Regions from separate parts of the Microcystis sp. M061S2 genome, predicted to be linked through region 1. Evidence: predicted binding sites of a transcription regulator. Region 1 holds the regulator's gene; the other holds the start of a gene.
What was found. Region 1 encodes HrcA, which represses chaperone genes, less so after heat shock. Its sites were predicted from a motif close to TTAGCACTCNNANNNTNNGAGTGCTAA; they were not measured.
Positions count from the first base shown of each region.

Region 2: groL (chaperonin GroEL) is a predicted target of HrcA. The motif match lies at 1,892-1,918, and genes of this name have one in related genera.

Region 1 is NZ_JADBUP010000083.1:75,367-78,792, forward strand. It holds gene IM475_RS15035 (PEP-CTERM sorting domain-containing protein) at 1-553, opposite strand, end outside; gene IM475_RS15040 (hypothetical protein) at 1,081-1,374, shown strand; gene hrcA (heat-inducible transcriptional repressor HrcA) at 1,361-2,437, opposite strand; gene IM475_RS15050 (rhodanese-like domain-containing protein) at 2,588-2,926, opposite strand; gene sbcC (exonuclease subunit SbcC) at 3,243-3,426, shown strand, end outside.
Region 2 is NZ_JADBUP010000015.1:47,372-50,797, forward strand. It holds gene IM475_RS02295 (hypothetical protein) at 1-1,707, opposite strand, end outside; gene groL (chaperonin GroEL) at 1,955-3,426, shown strand, end outside.

The sequences.
Region 1 (3,426 bases):
TAGTTCCGGGTTCAGGTGTTTTGGTGGTGATTTTTATTTTAACGCCAGCCAAAGTGGAAGAGACGCTAGTACCAGTTTGAGTGAAACGAATGAACAGAGGAAGACTAAAGTTAGTAGGTACCACCGACGAGACATCGAAGTTGAAGGGGGTACTGGTAATATTAGCAACGCCACTGGCAAGAACGCTATTGAATACGTGAGTTCCGTGAGCAAAGAGATCGAACTCTAGTTTACCGTCAGCATTGGAAGAGTCGTAAGTGAATGAACCTAAAACATTAGCGGCGATGAAATTACCTAGAATTGCGCCGCCAGTAGCAGGAGTAAAGGGGTCTGTATCACCTTGTCCTGCATTGGTGATCGTAGCACCGATGCCATTGATGGGATCGGGATTGCCACTAGGTGGTGGTGGAGAAGAAGGGGAGTTAAAACTAGGTGTCGTGGTTTGAAAAACAATCGGTAGGGAGGTAACGAGGGTTCCCGCTTGGACTGCGGGGGCAACTAGGGCAACGGTGGCAAAGGTAGATAATAAAACTGCAACTTGATGGCTTCTCATGATTTTTCCTTGTCTAACAAGGGGATAAATTGAGCAAATTGCCTGAGTTCAAAAGGTTTAGGGGAACATCGGCAGAAAATCAACATCGGCAGAAAATAGGTAATATATACCTATTCCTTTTGATTCTGATCGACGTTTATTTTAATTGGCAGCTTTTGGTTTTGTCAAGGAGATTTTTGTTGATTTTTCTTGAGATAAAACAATTTAGCTGCGTATATCCCCGAAAAAAGCTGATTTTAAAGTGAGCCATTCATCAGTGAATATTATCAAAACCCTAGACTGGGGATAGGAATTAATCTATCCCATCCCATGAAAAAGCCCTATTGGAGAAAACTTCAGTTTGTCAAGACTGTTTGGTACATTTTAGGAAACCTTGACATAATCTTTCATCTCAGCCGAGAACAAGCCAAATATCTTCATATAAATTTATGATTAGGGTGGGTTTTCTGGAGCGACTCAAGCGATCGCTAAAGATGTTATTATCTAGGACAGTCAGCTGAAAATTCCTGCAACTTTGCCAACCACCGATGAGAGCGATCGCTAAAGATGATATTCTTTATATTCACCATGAGGATGTGCCTGTTTATAAAAAAGGTGGTTCGGTGGTGAGAAATAGTTATTTTTGGGCGCTAAAATCGATCGCCTGTGGAGCGCGTCGGGGACAGGATTGGGAGTTCGATGCGGAGGTGTGGGTGGCGCTGGTGCGGATGTTGCTCTGTTTTGCCAATTCTGGTTATTTGGGGGATGGTGAGACAATTTTAGAGTTTACTGTCGATTGTCCTATTCCCGAACCTTTGCGGGCGATATCTACTTACTTATAGCTTCACTGAGATAGTTAGCGGTGGATTCTACCAGGGGAATAGTATTTTCGTATAACATTCGCGTCGGTCCGATAATGCCAACACTACCGACGGGAGTATCTCCCTGTTTATAAAAAGCAGAGATAAGAGTACAAGGGCGCATGGATTCCAGAGGATTTTCGGAACCAATGGTGATTTTGACTTTTTTGGCTGATTTTTCTGGTTCTGGTCTTTGTAAAATCAGGGGTAAAAGGCGATCCTGTTCTGCTTCCAAGAGATGCAGTAACATTTGTACTTGTTGCCATTGGGCGAATTCTGGCTGTCGAATGACTTCAGCGACACCATGGACGATAATCTCCGGGGTGGCAGTGGATTGGAGACTAGCGCCGATTTCTTGGCTTAATTGTTGGAGAAAATGGGTATAACGGGTAAATTCTCGCTCGATTTGCTGCCAATCGAGGTTAATTAAATCTGCCAAGCAATAACCCTTTAATTTTTCCCCGAGAAAATTAGAGAGGATTTGTAATTCTTCTGCTAATCCATCCTTCTTGTCCGTTTCCATAGACTCAGGAATCTCTATCATAACCGAGCGTGTTTGTAAACTATCTGTAACAATAATTAACATAATCTGCCGGTTCGAGACGGGGATTAATTGCAGATGACGCAGGGTATTAGTGAGGGTGTGGGGGAGGGTAACGATAGCGATATAACCGCTTAAACCGGCTAAAAGTTGGGTGGCCCGTTGCAGCAGACTTTCGAGACTCCAAGCGGGAGATTTAGCGTTTCGATGCAGATAATAGCCGATTTTTTCGCCGATACGGTCATCGGGAGTCATTAACTCATCGACGTAGAGACGATAACCCCAATCGGAGGGAATGCGTCCGGAGGAAGTGTGGGGTTGATAGAGTAAACCTTCTTTTTCCAGTTTACCGAGAGCATTGCGAATCGTGGCGGAACTAACAGTAAATTTATACTCCTCCACCAGAGTTTTTGAGCCAACCGGTTCGGCCGTGGCGATATAATGTTGGATTGTCGCCTTTAAGATATGCTGATAGCGATCGCTGAGATGGGTTCTAGCGGACATAGGGGAATAATCTTAACAAAAGATTTATAACATTTTTTTAGACAGTATAACGCTTAATCAGTTATCAGTTATCAGTTATCAGTTATCAGTTATCAATGGGGAGAAAGGGGATAGTTTACCCCTCTCTTTTCCTGATTGAGGCCATCAAAATTAGTAACGGGGAATATTAGGATCGACGAGGAGGGAATAAGCATCGATGCCACCGTTAATATTTTTAACATTAGTAAAACCCTGACTTTGTAGCCATTGGCACATTTGCAGGGATCTCATGCCATGGTGACAGATAACGAGAGTTTCCGCTTGGGGGTTGAATTGGGTGGCAATAGTGGGCGACCATTCTCGGTATTGACTCAAGGGTAAAATGGTAAAACTGGCCACAGATGCGATCGCAACTTCCTCCGGTTCGCGCACATCAATAAGTTGTAAATTAGGATCATGAGCGGCTAAACGGAGAGCGAGTTCATCGACGCTAATTTCGGGAATGCTCATAGATTTGGTCTTAAGAATCGGTTATCTTTCCTTTAGATTAGCAAATTGAGGGACCCTGAGCGGTTATCTGTGAACAGTGCCTAGGTTGTGATGATGGTGAGGAGAATTCTGAGGAACAAAAAAAGCGCATTTGCCCCCGGCTGGATTTCAGTTAAGCTTTGATTAGAGGTTATTGTAGGAGAGAGTTATTGATACCGAATAGATTCACCCAGATGTATTTCGCTGAAGCTATCTTGTCCCCGGTTTTTTATCCTCTGATTAATTTCTAACCTGTACTGCATTCTCTCCCCTCTCCCACCTCCCCACCTCCCAGCTTATGATTCCCCTAAAATTAACCCTGAAAAATTTTCTCAGTTATCGCGAGGCAGTGCTGGATTTTCGCGGATTACATACTGCCTGTATTTGTGGTGCCAATGGTGCGGGAAAATCCTCTTTACTCGAAGCAATTACTTGGGCAATTTGGGGAGAAAGTCGCACCTCGATTGCTGATGATGTGATTC
Region 2 (3,426 bases), on a different contig from region 1:
GATTCCATTTAATGCTAAATTTGGCCTAGGCGGAGCGATCAAAATCGCTGGAGGTAGTCCCTGTCCAGTGGAACTAGCCTCTACAATTACTTTTTTCTCTACTTGACTAATTAAATCGGGAATAAGACGTTCGCTAAATCCAGCCACAAAAGCCATTGCCAAAAGTCCATATAAATAGGTGTTATTCCCCTTATCTTCAGTGCTACGCCGAATATCTATGGGAAAAATGTTAGAGTTAAGAATTAGCAGAATAAAGAAAGCGAAACTTCCCCCTAAAATGGGTTTGGTTAAACCAATTAACAATGGCAAGAGGTCATCGTCATATTTTTGATTTTTGGGATTATCAAAATCTTGCAAACGAGTTAGAAGACTAACTCCTCCCCCTAAAGTGCCTGTTATCCACATCAAACGTATAATTGTTATTACTCTGTCCTCGGTATTTGAGCTACTTTCTCCCTGAGCATTTTGGCTACTTTCTCCCTGAGTATTTTGGTTACCTTCTCCCTGAGTATTTTGGTTACCTTCTCCCTGAGCATTTTGGTTACCTTCTCCCTGAGTATTTTGGCTACTTTCTCCCTGAGCATTTTGGTTACCTTCTCCCTGAGTATTTTGGTTACTAGATTTTATGATTGGAGGTAAGGAGAGTAACTCTTTCACCGGAGAGAAGTTCATAATAAACCAATTTACAGGTAAAGCGAACACTAATCCAATTAAAACTTTTGTAGGTATTTTGAAAGAATGGAAAAGATTATCTCTGAAGTTTGCTAAACCACTAACCTTAGAACCTTTTGGGATTTTTCTTAATCCCGTTCTGGCGGCATAGCGTAATTTTTGTGCCAAAATAATATTAGGTTGACCTGTTAAAGATTTAATCGCAATTTCCCCGGCATCTACCACCGACTTTACTTGCATGATATCACAAGGTTTTGAAATGTTCATGAGTTCTACCTGCGCTATCCCTAGTATTTTAATTAATTTGGCTAATTCTCCCTGTACTTCCCGGTCTAATTCTGGAGGAAATCCCGCTACTTGTTCTTTGGTTTTTCCCAGTAAAATATCAATTCTTTGATTTAGTTTAATAACCTCATCTCTAGCTTTAATTTCATTGATTAAATCGTCTAAAGTTTGAAATAAAACACTTGCTTCTTGTACTTGTAGTTGTGCAAAATTATCTTTAAATTCCTTGACTAACTTTTCAAAGGGTTCATCTACTTCAGGAATTGAACTATATTTGTCTAAGTTATCCTTCAGTTCAGCAATCAAAGACTCATTTTTCTTTTGTAATTCCACAGTGGTGGAAAATTTAACCAAAGTATCTTTAACTTTTGTTTGCCAAGCAGTTAGCTTTTCCTTGAGTTTTGGCAAGTTTGCATCGTTAGCATTAGCATCGAATACAATCGTAATTGTTGTAACTAAACTATCAGTTTCTTGGCTGAAAGTATCAAGAGGAGTTTCTGAACTTTTGCCAGTAGATAAAAGGTTGATTGTCTCCACAAGCTGCTCTGTATGAGCTATTATTTGTTTTTCTAATTCTTCTCTGCTAGGTGAAGGGTCTGAAAAAGTTAATCCACCTAGTTTTTGAATAAGTTCATCTTTTAAATTCTTCGTTTCTTGAATGATATCTGTGGCTTCTTTTTGGTGAGCTAATTTAACTTTCAGAATAAATTCATTAATTTTTTGTTCGATAGCAGGATTAAGATTAATCATAGTTGTCTTCTCCTAAAAAAAGGCGAAAATGGGCTCAAATTCGATTATCTCCCCGATGCTACAATAGTTATCATTGATTTTCTGCAATTATTTATAAATCTTGATAAATTTTTATTTTTTTAACTCAATTCAGTCTGCCGTGGGGAGATAACACCCTGATCTCCTCAATGACCGCACACCGGGATTAGCACTCAAGCCCTAAGAGTGCTAAATTAACTATAAGGAGTCCTATCACAACAGCGATACCATGTCCAAAATCATTGCCTTTAAAGATGAATCCCGTCGCGCCCTAGAAAGAGGTGTCAACGCCTTGGCCGATGCGGTAAAAATCACCCTCGGTCCGAAAGGACGCAATGTCTTGTTAGAAAAGAAATACGGCGCCCCCCAGATCGTTAATGACGGCATCACCGTGGCCAAAGAAATCGAATTGTCCGATCCCCTCGAAAACACCGGGGCGAGATTAATTCAGGAAGTAGCGGCAAAAACCAAAGATTTAGCGGGAGATGGCACCACTACCGCCACCATCATCGCCCAGGCTTTAATTAAAGAAGGTCTGAAAAACGTTACCGCCGGGGCCAATCCCGTCGCTTTAAGACGCGGACTAGACAAAACCATCGCCTATCTGGTGGAAGAAATCGCCGCCGTCGCTAAACCGATCGCTGGAGATGCGATCGCTCAAGTGGCCACCGTTTCCTCCGGCAACGATGAAGAAGTAGGACAAATGATCGCCACCGCCATGGAAAAAGTCACCACCGATGGCGTAATCACCGTGGAAGAATCGAAATCCTTAACCACCGAATTAGAAGTAGTGGAAGGGATGCAGATCGATCGCGGTTATATCTCTCCCTATTTCATCACCGATCAAGAAAGACAGATCGTCGAGTACGACAACCCCCTGATCCTGATTACCGATAAAAAAATCAGTGCGATCGCTGAATTAGTCCCCGTCCTCGAAGCCGTTGCCCGTCAAGGTCGTCCCCTATTAATTATCGCCGAAGATGTGGACGGCGAAGCCTTAGCCACTCTAGTGGTCAACAAGGCCCGGGGGGTCTTAAATGTCGTCGCCATCAAGGCCCCCAGTTTCGGGGAACGTCGCAAGGCGGTTTTACAAGATATCGCCATCCTCACCGGCGGTCGTCTGATTTCCGAAGAAGTGGGCTTAAGTCTTGACACCGTTAGCCTCGATCTGCTAGGGCAAGCGGCAAAAATCACCCTAGAGAAAGACAATACAATTATTGTCGCCTCTGGGGACAGCCGCAATAAGGCCGATGTGCAGAAACGTCTCGCCCAACTGAAAAAACAGTTAGAAGAAACCGATTCTGAATTCGATAAGGAAAAATTACAGGAACGCATCGCTAAATTAGCCGGCGGTGTGGCCGTGATTAAAGTCGGGGCAGCCACAGAAACCGAACTCAAGGATCGCAAACTCCGCATCGAAGATGCCCTCAATGCCACCAAAGCCGCCGTGGAAGAAGGTATCGTCCCGGGCGGTGGTACAACCTTGATTCATCTGGCCTCTAAGGTGAAGGCTTTCAAAGCTTCTTTGACTAACGATGAGGAAAAAGTCGCCGCCGATATCGTCGCCAAAGCCCTAGAAGCACCCCTGCGTCAGTTAGCCAACAACGCCGGCGTGGAAGGCGATGTGATCGTGGAAGGTGTGCGCGAGACCGCTTTTAGCGTCGGTTACAATGTCCTCACCGGCAAGTACGAAGACTTAAT